DNA from 4 places in the Gracilibacillus sp. JCM 18966 genome. Region 1 is predicted to be linked to each of the others. Evidence: riboswitches for the same ligand, from Rfam matches in the RefSeq annotation. Region 1 holds a riboswitch; each other region holds the start of a gene.
What was found. A riboswitch is a leader RNA that binds a small molecule or an ion and turns the genes downstream of it on or off. The one in region 1 is predicted to bind thiamine pyrophosphate.
Positions count from the first base shown of each region.

Region 1 (4,467 bases):
CGGAGTCTAATCAATTAGATAAGCTTCACCTTATAAAACATATTTGTTGCGACTAGCACCAATACCAAAGCCAATCATTACGATCGTTACAAGGATAATGGCCATAAGAGAATTATCCCAGCTTCCAGTAAGATCAAATAATAATCCAACGATAATTGGTCCTACAGAAGCTAAAAGGTATCCAAATGACTGGGCCATCCCTGATAACTCTGCAGCTTGTCTGGCATTTTTTGTCCGTAGACCTAGAAGTGCTAATGCTAAGCTAATACTAGAGCCTAACGTAAAACCGATAAGCGTGATCGAAATTGTTGTTAGGATGATGGATGAGTGAAATAGTAACCCAATATAGCCGATAACTCCTGCACTACCGAAACCAAGAACGAGACTTCTTTGATTCTTTAATTTACCAGCAATAATAGGGGTAAGAAAGGTTGCTGGAAGACTTATAAATTGCATATAGGCGACAAACCAACCGGCCGTTGATGGTAAAAATCCATCTGCGATCAGAATCTCAGAAAGCCATGAAATCGTCACATAAAATAAAAAGGATTGAAGCCCCATAAATATGGTAACCTGCCAAGCAATACCAGATTTGAGCATCTTTCTAGCACTAGGCTCATATAGTTTTAAATCCTTTTCAGCTGGGGTGTTCTTCATCACAAATAGCCAAATAGCTATTCCAATTATTGTTATAACACTCCAGCTTGCCAGGGACAACTTCCAGCCGAGATCTATACCAGATGTTAGTGGGACACTGAGACCAGATCCAGCTGCTGCAAATGTAGACATACAGGTTGTATATACTCCTGTCATGATACCAATTTTACTAGGAAAGCTCCCTTTTATGAGACTCGGAAGAATAACGTTAATGATCGCAATACCAACGCCAACCAACGTGGTTCCGAGATAGAGAAGAGCGATTGTTGCAATGGATCGGATCCAAATTCCACTCATTAAAATAATTAATCCAATCAGTAATGCACGCATATTTCCAATTCGATTTGCTAACCTTGGTGCAATTGGAGACATGAAGGCAAATGCCAGTAGTGGTAGACTAGTAATGAACCCTACGCTCCAGTTACTAAGGGATAAATCATCACGAATCATACCTATTATAGGTCCAACCGATGTAATGGCAGGACGTAAATTGAAGGAAAGTATAATAATTCCAATGATTAAAAGCACTGTCTTTTTTTTAGTTAACTGCATTGATTTTCACCTGTTTCATAAGTTTTAATATCAATTCACATACAAATTATGTTAATATAATAGAAGAACACCTTATCTATCTTCGTAATTCATAGATAGAAAAATGGTAAGCTAATACCCTATAAAGGATAGCACAAAAACTTTATAAAAAAAATTTCCTTAGTTCAGACGAAAGAAGGTTACCTATGGATAACAAATTTATATCAGAATTACTCTCATGGTTAAAAGCACTATTAATAGCAGTAGTTATTGTTCTAGTTTGTCGCCATTTTTTATTCACTCCATCTATTGTTAAGGGTGAGTCCATGATGCCTAATTTACAGGATGGGGATCGCATTATTTTAAGTAAGATAAGTGAAATAGAGCGATTTGACGAAATAGCTTTCGAAGCCCCGGACTCTGAAGATAATTATGTTAAAAGAGTAATTGGTATTCCAGGTGATAGTATCGAAATGAAAAATGACCATTTATTCATAAACGGCAAGGAATATAAAGAAGATTACTTGACAGCATACAAAGAAACGCTACCTGAAGGGGAAAGCTTAACGAATGATTTTACCCTCTATAATTTGACAGGTGAAGAAACAGTTCCTGATGGGAAATTCTTTGTGCTTGGAGATAATCGTCGTGTGAGCAAGGATAGTCGCTCCTTTGGATTCATTGATGAGGAATCCATTATTGGAGATGTGAAAATGAGAATCTGGCCACTCGATTCGATTGGGTGGATCAACTAGACATATATATCGCTTTCTTGACAGAATGGAACTCACATGTTTTATTAGAATTAATTGAATACAAAAATTCCACTAGGGGTGCCATCGGAATGGCTGAGATAAGAATAGTTCTTCTTGATCCCTTTGAACCTGAACTAGTTAAAGCTGGCGGAGGGAAGTGGAGTCGGTCAAAAGTGATAGATTGATGTAATAAATAACCGCTCCATTTATATAAGGGGCGGTTTTTTTATTTCCCTTCATTTCGTAAAAAGAGAGGAGAAAGGTTTATGTCCAATCAAATAGTAAGTGCAGTAACGATAGCCGGTACAGATCCTTCTGGTGGTGCAGGGATCCAAGCAGATCTAAAAACATTTCAGGAAAGAGAAGTCTATGGAATGAGTGTCATTACATCGGTTGTCGCACAAAACACTATGGGGGTAAAGGCAGTAGAGCATCTCCCCATTGATTTTATAGAAAAACAGTTTGATGCGGTATGGGAGGACATTACCCCACACGCCGTCAAGACTGGAATGATTGCTACCATTGAGATGATGGAGCTCATTGCAAAAAAACTTACAAACAGTAAAATCCCATTTGTTATTGATCCAGTGATGATTGCTAAAAGTGGTGATCCATTAATGGAAGAGAAGTCTCGCGAGGTTATTCGAGATATACTCCTACCACTTGCAACGGTTGTTACGCCAAACGTACCAGAAGCAGAGTTTCTAGTAGGTTTTTCCATCAACTCACAAAAGGACACTGAAAAAGCAGCCAAAGTGTTGGTCCATCAATTAGGGGCAAAAGCGGCTGTAGTGAAAGGTGGACATCTTGATGGCGATGCGAAGGATGTATTATATGATGGGGCTCAATTTGATTATTTCAGTACGAAAAGAATCGATACACCTCACACCCACGGAACAGGCTGTACGTTCTCAGCAGCCATTACGGCCGAGCTAGCTAAAGGTAAATCAATTAACGAAGCGGTGGGGCTTGGAAAAGAATTTATTACAGAGGCTATTCAACATTCTCTGTTACTGGGCAAAGGGAATGGCCCAACTAATCATTGGGGATATCGACTAAAAGGATTACCAAATAGAGGAGAAATGGAATAATGAAGCTAACACAGATTCAACTATTACAGGAAAAGCAACCATTAATTCATAATATTACCAACCAAGTAGTGATGAACTTTACAGCAAATGGCTTATATGCAATAGGTGCATCACCTGTTATGGCGCATGCTAAAGAAGAAATAGAGGAAATGGCTCAAATAGCGGATGCGGTCGTTTTAAATATTGGTACATTGACGCAAGATCAGGTGGATGCCATGATCCTTGCAGGTAAATCAGCTAATAAAGCGGGAGTGCCCGTCGTTTTAGATCCAGTAGGTGTAGGAGCAACTACATTTCGCACATCCTCTGCTTTAAGAATATTAGACAAAGTAGATGTAACGATTATAAGAGGAAATGCTGGTGAGGTTGCTAATTTAGCCGGTATGGAGGTAAAAGTGAAGGGGGTTGATGTGACGGGTGACCTTCAGAACGAAAATCTTGCAACACTTGCTGCTAAAAAATTTAATACAAATATTGCGATAACAGGGGAAGTGGATGTAGTGACAAATGGGCTATCAAGATATAGGATCACTAATGGTCATCCATTGCTAACAAAAGTCACAGGTACAGGCTGTCTATTATCCGCTGTGATTGGGGCATTTTTAGCAGTAGAGAAGGATGTCTTAACCGCAGCTACTACAGCCATCAGCTATTACGGGGTTGCTGCTGAAGAAGCTGCCCAACAGTCCAATTTGCCAGGCAGTTTTCAAATCAACTTCTTGGATCAACTGAATCATTTAAACATGGAGGCTTTTGAGAGAAAATCACGTATTTCAATGGGAACATTCGGGAGTGAACATTTTTGATGAAGCCGTCTATTTTGCAGGTTTATTTTATTTTAGGAACGAATAATACAGAACAAGATCCATTAGAGGTATTGGAGAAAGCCCTTCAAGGAGGAGTGAGCCTTTTCCAATTTCGAGAAAAAGGGAAAGGAGCACTCATCGGAGAGGAAAAGAAGCAGATGGCTTTGAAGATGAAAGGGCTTTGTCACCAGTACGATGTCCCATTTCTGATTAATGATGATATCGATCTCGCGCTAGAAATCGGGGCAGATGGTGTTCATATTGGGCAGGAGGATGAACCTTTTGTACAGGTGAAAAGCAGATGCCCGGATCATTGGATTATTGGTGTTTCTGCAACGAATGAAAAGGAAGCAATTAAAGCAAAAGAGGATGGAGCAGATTACATCGGAGTTGGCCCCATATATGGGACGAATACAAAGGAGGATGCAAAGCAGCCAATAGGAGAAGATGGTTTAAGGAATATTCGTGAGCAAGTCGGAGATTTGCCAATTGTGGCGATTGGTGGAATTAAGTTGGGCCATATATTCGGACTAAGAAAAGCTGGCGCGGATGGCGTATCTATTATTACGGCCATTAGTCGTTCGAAAAAACCAAAGGAAATGGCTCACTTATTTAGAAAATTTGCTC
Region 1 is NZ_AP043883.1:1,785,447-1,789,913, forward strand. It holds gene ACZ5N5_RS08530 (CynX/NimT family MFS transporter) at 31-1,209, opposite strand; gene lepB (signal peptidase I) at 1,395-1,943, shown strand; TPP riboswitch at 2,008-2,116, shown strand; gene thiD (bifunctional hydroxymethylpyrimidine kinase/phosphomethylpyrimidine kinase) at 2,210-3,034, shown strand; gene thiM (hydroxyethylthiazole kinase) at 3,034-3,840, shown strand; gene thiE (thiamine phosphate synthase) at 3,840-4,467, shown strand, end outside.

Region 2 (4,467 bases), 1.5 Mb from region 1:
GGCTGTTTATGATGATAACCGATAAAATCTTCCATTTTCATTAACGTCTCAGCTGATTGAATGATGGGTTGATTGATTTCTGCTTTAGCATGCCTATATTCGTGCCAAACGGAAGGATACCAAATGCCGAATTCCTTTAGCTTTTGCTTAGATTGTTCAAAAATGACTTTGGGAGTATCATCCATCATAATGTTCCCTTTTTCATCTAGTAAGACGACACGGTCGATAAAATCAATCACATGCTCGATTTTATGCTCAACAATGATCACGGTTTTGTCTCTAGCAACCCTTTGCATCGTTTCCCAAACCTGTGCCGTCCCTTCTAGATCAAGCATGGCAGTCGGTTCATCTAGAAATATTGTATTTGGCTGTAATGCTAGAATGCAAGCAATGGCAAGCCTTTGTTTCATACCACCAGATAACCTTTCTATTTTAATATGGACATCTTCTAGTTCTAATCCGACCTCTACTAGGTAACGATGTAATAATTCCTTCATTTGATCATGCGGTATCCCGAGATTTTCTAGCACAAAACCAAGCTCTTCATCGACATAAGGCATACAAAATTGAGAATCTGGATCTTGAAAGACAAAACCCCAGGAATTTGAGAGCTCTCGTGATGTATATTTAATGGGGATTTCCATCGATTTTGGTACCAACCCTGATAAAATTTTTAATAAAGTCGATTTTCCCGATCCTGAAGGACCAAGGATGAGTACTTTCTCCCCTTTTCGAATGGAGAGAGAGAAATCCTTAAATAAAAAGGATTCCTCTTCAGGAAATTTTACACGTAGTTTTTCGATAGCAATGGTACTCATTCTTTCACCTAATCTCCTCATCTAGCGCTTCGTAATGCTTGTTGGACAATGGTCGAACTAGTCTTGTTACACCCGTTTTTTCTAATGCCTTTACAAGGTAGTATGCAAAGATTCCTGTGATTACGATAGACCCCAATATTCTAGCAAAAACGAGCAAACTCAGATTCCATAAAGCTAATTCCGTGATATACCCATAATAAATATCGAGCCATAAAGAGCCGATTGCCGCACCAACTGCAGCTAAGCACATGACCAAAATATGATAGCTTCGGTAACGGAAAATAGCGAATATTATTTCACAACCAAGACCTTGAACGAGGCCGTATAATAATAATGAAATACCCCATTGACCACCAAATAAGAATTCTCCTTGTGCTGCAGCCAATTCTGCTAACAAAGCGACGCCAGGCTTACGAATAATTAAAAATGCAACGGTTGCCGCCATAAACCACATTCCGTACAGTAATTGATCGATATGTAAGCCTAAAACCGAAACCGCGCTATAGAGCGGTCCCCAGATTTTATATATGACACTGAAGACTAATGCAATAACAACTGTAACAAGAATATCGGTAAGTGTTAGCTTTTTAAACATATTTTCCCTCTTTTCTTCCTATTGATTGCCAGGATTCAAGTTGATAGGCCATCTCCCAGAACATAAGTTCATAACGACTACTTATGACAAAGTGCTGTTTCATTCTTTCTAGATCTGAATCTGTAACGGATAAAGCAATTTCATCTAACCGATTAATTTGTTCCTCCACTGACCGCTTGAACCACTCTCCGCCATAAGTAGAAATCCATTTTTGATAAACAGGATGATCTGGAGTACAATTCTTCAAAACCTCTCCAACCTCATAATAAAGCCAATAACACGGTAGAATAGCTGCAATCACATCCCCTAAATGCCCGTCATATGCTGCTCGATATAAATGAGAGGTGTAGGCATAAGCAGTTGGAGAAGGCTGAAATGCTTTGATCTCTTCCTCCGTAATCCCTAAAATCTCTGTAAATGATTCATGTAACGCATGTTCTGCTTCATAAGTGCTTTGGGCATGTGCGGCCATTCGGTTTGTCGTTTCAAAAGAATTTGCTTTAGCTGCACCGAGTGCTTGAACTTTTGCAAAATGGGATAAATAATAAGCATCCTGTAGGACATAGTACTTAAAGTTCTCTACCGGTAATGTTCCCTCTCCAATTCCTTGGACAAATGGATGCTGGAAGCTCTCCTGCCAAATAGGGTCTACTTCCTTTCTTAGTTTTTCTGAAAATTTCATTTTTCTTCTCCTCCCAGGAAACACAAAAACCACTATCCTACCAAATACGTAAGGATAGTGGTTATACCTGCAGAAAATAACGGATATCGTACCACTTCCCTACGCTGGTATAAACCAGATCAGGTTCTAAGGGTCTTAAAGTAAAACTTTAATCTCAGTCTTTAAAAGACACCCCTAGTGGAATGCGTTTTTATTTAATTCGTGTATAACTATATCAAATTTTTCCAGTTTGTCAAGCTATTCTTTAAATTTGTTTCATTAAGAGAGAATCCATTATTTTCTATTCATCTTTTAAACTTTTTATCTATTGCATCTATGGATAAACTTTGTTATAGTAGTAACCAACATTTAAAACAATTGAATAGTTTGAGAATAGAGGTGCAATGACCATTAGTATGTAATCGGAGGAGATGTCGCCTGTGATGATTACAGAAAGGGGGATTTGCCGAAGTGATTAGGAATGCATCATCTTAGTCACTGGTCCTTCATTTAAGAAATGTCGGGCTGTCATATAGTCGAAGAAGCTATATGGAGGGCTATCTCACGCATCATTATCAAATAACGGTGCAACAATGATACCCTTTCATTGTTGCATTTTTTGCTGTCTAACCTGATAGTAATTAGGCGAAAACTTAATGATCTGTTATTAGTTTTCCAAAAAGGTTTGATGATGGGATAAGCTCTATTCATTTTACGTAGCGAAATTGTTTTAAAAATATGAATAGAGGTGAAGGCTAAAATGAATTTTGGACGTGTCGTAACAGCAATGGTCACACCATTTGATCAAAACGGACAAATTGATTTTAACAAAGCAGAACATTTAATTAATTATTTAATTAGTAATGGAACAGAAGGATTAGTAGTCGCTGGTACTACAGGAGAATCACCAACATTATCCAAAGACGAAATTCTTTCTCTCCTTCAATTTACTGTAAAAGTTGTGAATAAACGGATTCCTGTTATAGCAGGTACTGGTTCGAATAATACACAAGCATCCATCGAGTTAACAAAACAAGCCGAAATGCTAGGTGTCGATGCCGTAATGCTTGTTACTCCGTATTACAACAAGCCATCACAGGCTGGGATGTATGCACACTTTGAAGCTATCGCTAAAGCAACTACCTTACCAGTTATGTTATATAACATTCCAGGACGTTCGAGTGTGAATCTATTACCTGAAACTATTATTGAATTAGCCAAAATCAAAAACATAGTAGCTGTAAAAGAAGCTAGTGGTGATTTAGATGCCATGACGAGAATCATTCATGAAACATCTGAAGATTTTTCTCTTTATAGTGGAGATGATAGTCTAACACTACCAATGCTTGCAATAGGTGGAAGAGGAATTATCTCGGTTTCCTCCCATATTATTGGGAATGAAATGAAGGAGATGATTACACAATATCAAACAGGGAACCCGAAGAAGGCAGCACGTCTACATCAAGAGCTATTACCGATCATGAAAGCATTGTTTAAAGCACCAAATCCCGTACCCGTTAAATCAGCATTAGCCATGCTTGGAATGGATGTTGGCTCCGTAAGACTTCCACTCATACCTTTAGACGAAGAAGAATTGAATACATTACATCAGGATTTACATTATCTGCAAAAGAATTATTTTGTAGGATAAAGGATCTATTGGACATAAAAATACTCCCCTCAAGTAACAGATTTTTTATTTTTAACCTGTCTACTTAAAGGGGAGCATATCATTCATGATTGTGGCTTTTTCGTTTGATTTATTTTTCGATGTAATTGTTTTATCACTTCTGCTAACAAGATTGTTCTAGGTAAGAATGAATCTATTTCTAAATATTCATCCTCACGGTGTGCATTTCCACCCACTGGTCCCAATCCATCAACCGTTGGTATTCCGATCGCCGCAGTAAAAGAAGCATCTGAACCACCACCAGTTTCGGTGTCTGTTATCTTTATGTGAAGCTCATCCCCTACCTTGCGGATAATACGAAGAAGACTTTCGGTTTTCGCCGTTTTCTCCATTGGAGGACGGTTAATCTCCCCTTCTAATCGTACCTTTGTTCCTTCAATATCTGCATGAGAGGTAATGTCTTCTATCTTCTGCTCAATTTGATCCGCTTGCTCCTGTTTTCGAAATCTTACATCAATCTCCGCAGAAGCATGGTCAGATATAGTATTAACAGAGCTACCTCCTTCAATGATCCCGACATTGACATGAATACCTTTCTCTTCATCGGTAATATCATGTAATTGAATAATTTTATGAGCAAGCTCCTCTATCGCACTTCTCCCTTTTTCTGGTTCGATACCAGAATGAGCTGCCTTCCCAAATACCTCCAATGTATAATGAGCCTTCCCTCTTCTAGCTGACACAATAGCACCATTTTTTCGAG
Region 2 is NZ_AP043883.1:3,271,155-3,275,621, forward strand. It holds gene ACZ5N5_RS15895 (ABC transporter ATP-binding protein) at 1-818, opposite strand, end outside; gene ACZ5N5_RS15900 (ECF transporter S component) at 823-1,413, opposite strand; gene tenA (thiaminase II) at 1,406-2,095, opposite strand; TPP riboswitch at 2,175-2,281, opposite strand; lysine riboswitch at 2,461-2,642, shown strand; gene dapA (4-hydroxy-tetrahydrodipicolinate synthase) at 2,835-3,725, shown strand; gene ACZ5N5_RS15915 (M20 family metallopeptidase) at 3,809-4,467, opposite strand, start outside.
Region 2: another riboswitch for thiamine pyrophosphate. It lies ahead of tenA (thiaminase II); the one in region 1 lies ahead of thiD (bifunctional hydroxymethylpyrimidine kinase/phosphomethylpyrimidine kinase).

Region 3 (4,467 bases), 130 kb from region 1:
TCCACTTTTTGATGGGATTGTTGGAGCATTTGGATTGCAGGATGATCCTTACTAATTTCGGCAGAAGGAAAAACTTCTCCTCTTTCTTCTAGCATAGATTTCCCTCCCCAACGAAAGAGGAGCGGGTTTTCTTGGAACCACGGATCGTCTTTTATTGAATTTCTCAGGTGATTTTCAATTTCCGCCACCACCGATTGATAGCTCTCATTCGGATAAAAATGTACAGTCACCCATAGACTACATTGATCTGCTACAAATGCCGCATGTCTGCCCCCTTCTATGACCGCAGGATTAATTGTAGTTGTTCCTTTTCTAAAGCCTGGATATTGTTTGGTTTCTGCCCACTCTTGCTCCAAATCTTGTAAGCTCGCAATAATTTTCATCATTTTTTCTATTGCACTTGCACCCTCGGATGTTTGTAAGATAGCTGCACGCATTCCGTCATGAAAAACTTCCTTGCTTTTTACAGTAATCCATCCAGTGATTACACCTCCTTGACCATGGATTTTTCGATCACTTCCATCGACAACTAGTGCAAAATCGGCAGTATAACCTTTTTCCAGACAGGATAATGTCCCTGCTTCTCCTACCTCTTCACCGATCACCGTTTGAATCTGTAAGTCTCCTTTTAATGAGATACCTTGCTCATTTAATAGTTTCATTGCGAACAAAGTAGCAGCAATTGCTCCCTTCATGTCGGAAACACCACGACCATAGACGAAGCCAGCCTTCTCTGTCAATTCAAATATCGGCACTGTCCAATCTGCTTTATCCCCAACATCAGCAACATCCACATGACCATTTATAATCAAGCTATTGTATGAACTACTTTCCTCACCTTTTTTCACTGCAACCATATTAGGATCCTGTGGAAAGACATCCCACCTCGTTGTATCAAATCCTTCCTTTTCTAGAAAATTGGCGATATAGGACTGAATTCCTTCTGTATTTCTAGCTGGTGGGCTAACAGTAGGAAAGCTAATCAATTTTGCTAATATTTCTTTTAACTCCTGCGCGTGTTCATCGACTAAATCAATCATAAGCTATTCCTCCTAATTTAGGCTTACTGGCCAATCTTCTCGTTTTTCTACCATATCCCAGAACATATATTCAAACTGACTTGTTCGAATGACAATCTCTTCTAGTCTAGTTAAATCCTCTTCTGATTTTCCTTTTGCCATTTTGTTCATTAAATGTTTGCAATTCTCTGCAAGCTCTGTAAATTCGGGAGATTGATACATCTTCACCCAGCTACTATAAAAATTTTCATCTAATGCTCCTGGCCATGTTGCTAGTGATTTACCGATAAAATTATAACTCCATTCACACGCAAGTACCGATGCGACGACATTCTCTATCCCTCCACGCTGAGATACATTTAGCATATAGCTAGTGTAGGCAGTAGTAATAGCGGAAGGTTCTGTGGACTCGAGATCCTCTCTGGTTATACCAAAATCAGCCGCATATTTTCTGTGTAAATCCATTTCAAGATCAAGCACACCGTGTAGTAGCTTGGCAAATATAGTCATCGTTTCTAAGTCTTCTGCCTTCGCACTCCCTAATGCGAATAGTCTCGAATAATCCATTAAATAGACATAATCCTGCTTTAACCAATGCTTAAACTTATCCTGCTCTAAAGTACCGTTTCCAAGGCCTTTCACAAAAGGATGCTCTAAGTAAGAGCTCCAAATTGGTTCCACCTTTTTCCAAAGATGATCCGTAAATAATTGATTCAATTTATTTCCTCCTCTTTATTTCCGACTAGGCGGTAACATCCCGTGACAAACCAAAAAACCCATCACCAATGTAAGGAGATGGGTTGAACATACATAGCCAATGATTCGTCTATGCACAAACTGCCAATTCCACTTCCCTACGCTAGTGTTAACTAGATCAGGTTCAAAGGGTCGATCAAATCTCTCAGCACCTACATGCTCCCCTAGTCGAATCTACTTATTTTTTTATTCCCTACCAGTATAAGACATCGATTATAGAATGACAAATTAATTGGAAATAAGGAGGTCACTTAGTCGTGTAGCACATCCTCGCTCTTTATCTTATCATGAATCACGAGCCTACCCTGTTCAGGACCTAACAGACTACACATGTCGATAATGTGATCTTGTCCTTCTCACTAACCTGGACATCTGCTTGCATTGTTGATTTATTCTTTACTAATCACAAGTAATCTCTGTATTCCTTATCATTCGCCAACTCTGTTTGTAGATAATAAAAATCTGTTGTTCATTATAAATGCTGAGTGTAAAGTCTTCGTAAATAACTAGTAAAGAATTATTTATTTTTACAAACTATGTAATAATTTTACTTTTTATTAATGACAATTTGTAAATTTACTAAATATAATCCGAAAGACCAGCAATTAATGCAACCAATTTAAATAGGAAAGAAGGAGATTTTGGGGTATATTACAATAAATCCAAATTTATCTATCTAAGTATTGTAAGTGGAACAAATGACTAATTTTCAAATTATCAATAAATATCATTGCTTTTCGAATAATTACATGCTATTATTTAAATATTTTGAAAATAAAAATAAAAGCTTAACATTTCATATAAATGAAACATTAATTGTTGCGGAGGTTATTATGTCATCACGAAACACAACAAGTATTATCACGATAGGATTTATGCTTTTCGCATTATTTTTTGGTGCGGGTAATTTAATTTTCCCACCATTATTAGGACAAGCTGCTGGAGAAAACCTATTTCTAGCAAACCTAGGCTTTCTATTTACAGGTGTCGGATTGCCGGTGCTCACCGTCCTAGCACTTGCTATTTCAGGAAAAGAGAGCTTACAGTCATTAGCAAGTCGGGTACACCCAATATATGGTCTTATTTTCACTGTCACTTTATATTTAACTATTGGTCCCTTTTTTGCTCTACCGAGAACCAATACCGTTGCATATGAAATGGGCATTGCGCCTTTTTTCGGTAACCAGACAAGTAATGTTGCCTTACTTATTTTTACGATCGTATTCTTTGGCTTCACACTATATTTTTCCTTACAATCGAAGAAACTAATCGATATAATCGGAAAAGTGTTAACTCCACTCCTATTAGTGGTAATTGCCTTATTAATTATAGTTTCCTTTCTAAATCCAATTGGAGAAATCCAACCACCGACAGATGCTTATATCTCGAACAGTTTTTTCACAGGCTTTCAAGAAGGCTATTTAACGATGGATTTGTTGGCTGCCTTTGTTTTTGGAATTATTATTATTAATGCGATGAAGGACATCGGTTATAGCACGAAAAAGCAGCTAATCATCTCGACATCGAAAGCTGCACTAATTGCAGCACTTCTTCTAGGTATTGTCTACTCTTCACTTGCATACCTTGGCGCAATTAGTGTCGAAGAAATCGGCTATATGGAGAATGGTGGTTCAATATTAGCTGCTGCCTCTGCTTTTTACTTTGGTTCGTATGGAAAAATCATTCTCGGAGTAATTGTCGTTGCAGCCTGTTTAACAACAAGTATTGGTCTAGTAACGTCTTGTGCATCCTATTTTCATCAAATCATACCTAAAATTTCCTATTCAATCTGGGCGATTATTTTTACAATACTCGGTGCCGTCATTTCTAACTTTGGACTTACGACCATTATTGAGTTCTCTGTTCCAGTTTTATCGATGCTTTATCCAATGGCAATGTGTTTGATGATCTTAACATTTCTCCATCCTCTCTTTAAAGGAAAAAAAGAAATATATCAAGCTAGTATATTATTTACCTTTATTGTTTCATTGTTCGATGGATTAAATGCTGCAGGGCTGAAAATTGTGGCAGTGAATGATTTATTTCAAACAATTCTCCCTCTATATAATCAAGGTCTAGGGTGGATAGCTCCAGCAATTGTTGGGGGCATAATAGGATATGGTTGTAGTGTGATCAAAAAAGACGTTTCTTAATGGACAAGAAGCTTCTCAATAGTTTTTTACTTATGAGAAGCTCCTTTCTTTTATTAATTTAAATTTCTCGCAATTTCGTCTTTAATGATTACTTCTGCAGTCTCTAGTTCCTCTATTTTCTCAGCAAATTGTGGTAAATACTCTTTATGAGCGAGCAATAATTCATCTAACACACGTTTTGCCGTTTCTCCACTAGGTATTAGAGGATTGATGATAAATGCTTGCAATAATACGCCATAATCACCTGTCACTGCTGCCTTTTCTACACAAAGTTCCATGCTTTTCATTAGCTGCAACCAGCCTTTTTCTGCCGGTTCAAAGGATCCAAAGGCGATTGGTCGTGCACCTGCAGCACCAATATAAGCAGATACTTCCACTACATCATCTGGGGCAAGATCAGGCACAGCTCCATTATTTTTCGTAGACACGACGATTTGTGTATTTTTATTTGCATAAATAGACGCAATGGTTTCACAAGCAGCATCTGAATAGTATGCCCCTCCACGTTTCGTCAACTGCTCCGGTTTATCATGTAGATT
Region 3 is NZ_AP043883.1:1,913,822-1,918,288, reverse strand. It holds gene ACZ5N5_RS09225 (acetylornithine deacetylase) at 1-1,040, opposite strand, end outside; gene tenA (thiaminase II) at 1,053-1,736, opposite strand; TPP riboswitch at 1,854-1,951, opposite strand; gene brnQ (branched-chain amino acid transport system II carrier protein) at 2,609-3,928, shown strand; gene ACZ5N5_RS09210 (6-phospho-beta-glucosidase) at 3,982-4,467, opposite strand, start outside.
Region 3: another riboswitch for thiamine pyrophosphate. It lies ahead of tenA (thiaminase II); the one in region 1 lies ahead of thiD (bifunctional hydroxymethylpyrimidine kinase/phosphomethylpyrimidine kinase).

Region 4 (4,467 bases), 610 kb from region 1:
ATGAACCGCTGTAGTTTTAAATCAAGCGTTCTTACAGTACCTTCAATGATTGCGGAATCTGGTATTACATTATAAGCATTCCCTGCATGAAAGGTACCGATGGATAGAACGGCTGTGGCTAATGGATCAAGCTTTCTACTAATAATTTGCTGAAGATTTGCGATTAATTGGGAACCTATCACGATAGGATCCTTGGTTTGATGTGGAATACCTCCATGACCACCGGTTCCATTAATTTTAATCGTAAACTTATCGGCAGCAGCCATAAAATTTCCAGGTGCTGTCTGCACAACTCCATATGGCGTATTTGTCCATAAGTGTGTTCCAAATACAAGCTCCACCTCATCTAATATTCCTGTATCAATCATTGGTTTTGCGCCTCCAGGTGCGACTTCCTCAGCATGCTGATGGATAAAAACAATTTTGCCAGGAATAACTTCTTTATATTGTTTAAATATTTTTGCAATGGTTAACAGTGTCGTAGTATGACCATCGTGGCCACAGGCGTGCATCACACCTTGACTTTTGGAACGATATTCCACCTTTTTTTCATCTTGGATGGGAAGTCCATCAAAATCTGCTCGCAATGCGATGGTCTTACCAGGTTTGCCTCCAGTTAGTGTAGCGACAACACCGTTTCCACCGACATTTGCTTGGTATGGTATTTCTAGTCTCTGATAGTGCTCTGCAATAAAGGCAGCGGTTTTGTATTCATAAAAGGAAAGCTCAGGGTATTGATGCAAATATCTTCGCATATTTACCATCTCATCATAATGTTGGTCTATTTCTATAAAAAGATTGTTTAGCATATATGCATCATCCTCTTACATTTTTTCTCATTATATCACAGTATTCTAGATGTGCATGGTGACTCAAGCTAAAAAAAATAACCCGAGCTTGTGAGCCCGGGCTAACATTAATCTATATAAAAAGGGGGGTATTTACATTTTAGAAAAGCATAAAGGCATCGCAAGAAGTCAGGTTTTTCCTAAAAGAAGCTTTTATCAGCTAGAAGTCTTTGCGTTTCTTCTTTATGTCCTGTTTCATCTGCGATCATATCGTCTAATTTAACGACAAGCTCTGTAAAACCTAATTCTTCTGCTTGTTGTTTCCTTTTTTCATAGCGTTCAATTGTCTCGGTTTCTGCTTTTAATGTTGCTTCAAGCATTGCTCTTACATCTGTTAATTGTTCTACTTTAGCTGGTGTCGTAGTTGGAGTCCCGCCTAATGTTTTGATCTTGTCTGACAAATATAGGGCATGTCCAATCTCATCATCAATCTCATCTTCAAAGAAAGGCTTTAATAAGGAGCGATACAACCCAGATACTACAGATGCATGATAGGTATACATAATAGTAGAAGCATATTCATTCGCTAAGTCTACATTTAATCCATCAATTAATTCTTGTAATTTTTTTTCATCTTGTGCCATGTTAGCTAACATCCTTTCACGTTTTAATCTTCCATTATATGTCTACCCTTAAATTTTAAAATTAAACATAAAAAAACTCCCTTATTGGCAAATCCGTGAATCTATGCTATTCTTTTCCTGTAAGCAACTAACTTCATAACGAACACTAGGGGAGCCTTTAAGGCTGAGACGGATTATTTCGGACCCTTTGAACCTGATCTGGTTAACACTAGCGTAGGGAAGTGGTAGAATAGCTTTGCATGTTTTTAGCATAATCAAGCCACTTGTCTTTATTAGATAAGTGGCTATTTACGTTTCAATTTAAGTTTTTCTTCCATTTCCCATTGCGTGTGACAAAGGAGTGAAAGATTTTGATCGAGAAACATCTGCACTTAATATCTAATGGGAATTTTTCTAACCAACATCTCCCTATCCTTAAAGAAATCCAACATGATATTGACTTTCTCCATATTAGAGAAAAAGAAAAAACTGCAAAACAATTAATGGATTCTATTAATTCATTAATAGGGATTGGGTTCCCTCTATCCAAAATCATCATAAATGATCGGATCGATGTAGCATACATGATGAAGTGCGCTGGGGTGCAGCTTGCTTACCATAGTGCTTGTGTATCTGCAGTAAAAAAACATTTTCCATCCATGTTATGTGGGAAATCTGTTCATTCCGTAAAAGAGGCAAAGCGAGCAGAAGAAGAAGGTGCAGATTTTTTGTTGTATGGACATATTTTTGCTAGTAATTCTAAACCTAACCAGGTTCCAAGAGGATTAATTGCACTTAATAGGTTAATAGACAGTGTTGCAATTCCAGTTTATGCAATCGGTGGAATAACTCCAGCTCTAGCACGGGATATACTGAAATGTAATGCGAGTGGCATTGCGATAATGTCTGGAATATGGGAGGCAGCTCAACCTCTTCAAGCTGTAAAGGCATACCGGAAAGTGTTGAAGGAAGCAAGGAGGGATAGGTATGAATAATTATGATCAAATCATTGTCGGTGCTGGTGTCATAGGTTGCTCAATTGCGTATCAATTAACGAAAAGGGGGTATAACGTTTTAGTATTGGAACAAAACAAAATAGGATGTGAGGCATCAAGTGCTGCTGCTGGAATGCTCGGAGCACAAGCGGAATTTTCAGAGGATTCTCCTTTGTTTCGATTTGCAAGAGAAAGTCGCTCCCTTTTTCCAGGGTTAGCAACAGAGCTAAAGGATCAAAGTGACGTGGATATCCATTATATGAACAATGGGATGTATAAGCTTGCCTTCCATGAAAAGGAATGGCAGCAATTAGAGGAAATCGCTCGTTTCCAAGTTGATGCAGGCGAAGAGGCATATATTTTAGGGCGTGATGAGGTAGTTAAGGAACTAAAAAATATTACCTCTCATTTTCTAACAGCATTATACTTACCGAATGACGGTCAGGTGTCAGCACCAGATTTAACAATAGCATTTGCTCTTGCTGCAAGAAACAATGGAGCAACAATAAAGGAATATACGGCTGTAACTAAACTTCTGATCAAAGATGGGCAAGTTCAAGGAGTAAGAGCAAATCAATGTTGTTATTATGCAGATCAAATAATATTGGCAACAGGAGTAGGCGGAAATCATTTGCTTCCTTTTTTAACAGATCCGTATATTATTTCACCTGTAAAAGGGGAGTGCTTATCGTTAATCACAGAAGAGCTGAAGGTAGAATCAACAATAGTTACCAATGGCTGTTATCTCGTTCCTAAGAGTAAGCAAAGAATCATCATTGGTGCGACTTCTATGCCTAACGATTGGGATAAAGAAGTGCGTGTTGAAGGAATTTATCAATTATTAACTCGTGCTCAAAAGATTTTGCCATGTTTGAAGAAGGCAAAAATGGAAGGCTTTTGGTCGGGATTACGACCACAATCAGCAGATGGCTTCCCTTTTCTAGGAGAAGTACCCGATATAGCAGGTTTATATATGGCAAATGCTCACTTTAGAAATGGTATTTTGCTTTCACCTATTACGGGTGAGTTTATGGCCGATTTAATAGAAGGAAAAGAAGTAAAGGCAGCATATAAGGAGAATTTTTCTCTTCATCGATTTCAAAAAGCATTTACATGAAGGTAGGTGAAATGATTGAAGCTTTTGGTCAATGGAAATGATTTAACAGTTAATAGCAGTGTGAATAGCATACAGCAATTGATCGAACATTTAGAGCTAAGGAACAAATCTTTGATTGTAGAACATAACCAGCAAATATTGAAAAAAGAGGACCATGAGAAGACTATCATAAACGATGGTGACAGAATCGAAATCGTTCATTTTGTAGGAGGAGGATGAGCAATGCTTACAATAGGAAAGTATCAATTTAACTCACGATTATTTTTAGGAACAGGTAAATTCTCGGATTTTGATGTGCAGAAAAAAGCGGTGGAGGTGTCCCAAACAGAAGTATTAACCTTCTCTGTTCGGAGAATGAATATTTTTGATCCAAACCAACCCAATTTTCTTGAAAAAATCGACCTTGAAAAATTTACTTTCTTGCCAAATACAGCAGGAGCAAGTAATGCAGAAGAGGCAGTTCGAATCGCTAAATTAGCTGATGCTTCAGGGTTATGTGATATGGTGAAAGTAGAGGTTATTGGATGCTCCAAAACATTGCTCCCAGATCCAGTAGAAACATTAAAAGCAACAGAAGCTCTATTGACAGAAGGCTTCACTGTATTGCCATATACCTCGGATGATGTTGTACTAGCACGTAAATTAGAGGAATTAGGTGCTCACGCTATTATGCCAGGAGCTTCTCCAATTGGAAGTGGCCAAGGCATTGTAAATCCATTAAACTTGCAATTTATAATCGAACAAGCAAAGGTCCCAGTTATCGTGGACGCAGGTATTGGCTCACCTAGTGATGCAGCGTTAGCAATGGAATTAGGAGCAGATGGTGTTTTGTTAAATACGGCAGTTTCTGGGGCGGATAATCCAGTACAAATGGCAGAGGCTATGCGGCTAGGGATTGACGCAGGAAGACTCGGCTATACAGCAGGTAGGATAGAAAAGAAGAA
Region 4 is NZ_AP043883.1:2,396,689-2,401,155, forward strand. It holds gene ACZ5N5_RS11440 (amidohydrolase) at 1-809, opposite strand, end outside; gene ACZ5N5_RS11445 (ferritin-like domain-containing protein) at 989-1,432, opposite strand; TPP riboswitch at 1,570-1,669, shown strand; gene ACZ5N5_RS11450 (thiamine phosphate synthase) at 1,783-2,406, shown strand; gene thiO (glycine oxidase ThiO) at 2,399-3,523, shown strand; gene thiS (sulfur carrier protein ThiS) at 3,539-3,742, shown strand; gene ACZ5N5_RS11465 (thiazole synthase) at 3,746-4,467, shown strand, end outside.
Region 4: another riboswitch for thiamine pyrophosphate. It lies ahead of ACZ5N5_RS11450 (thiamine phosphate synthase); the one in region 1 lies ahead of thiD (bifunctional hydroxymethylpyrimidine kinase/phosphomethylpyrimidine kinase).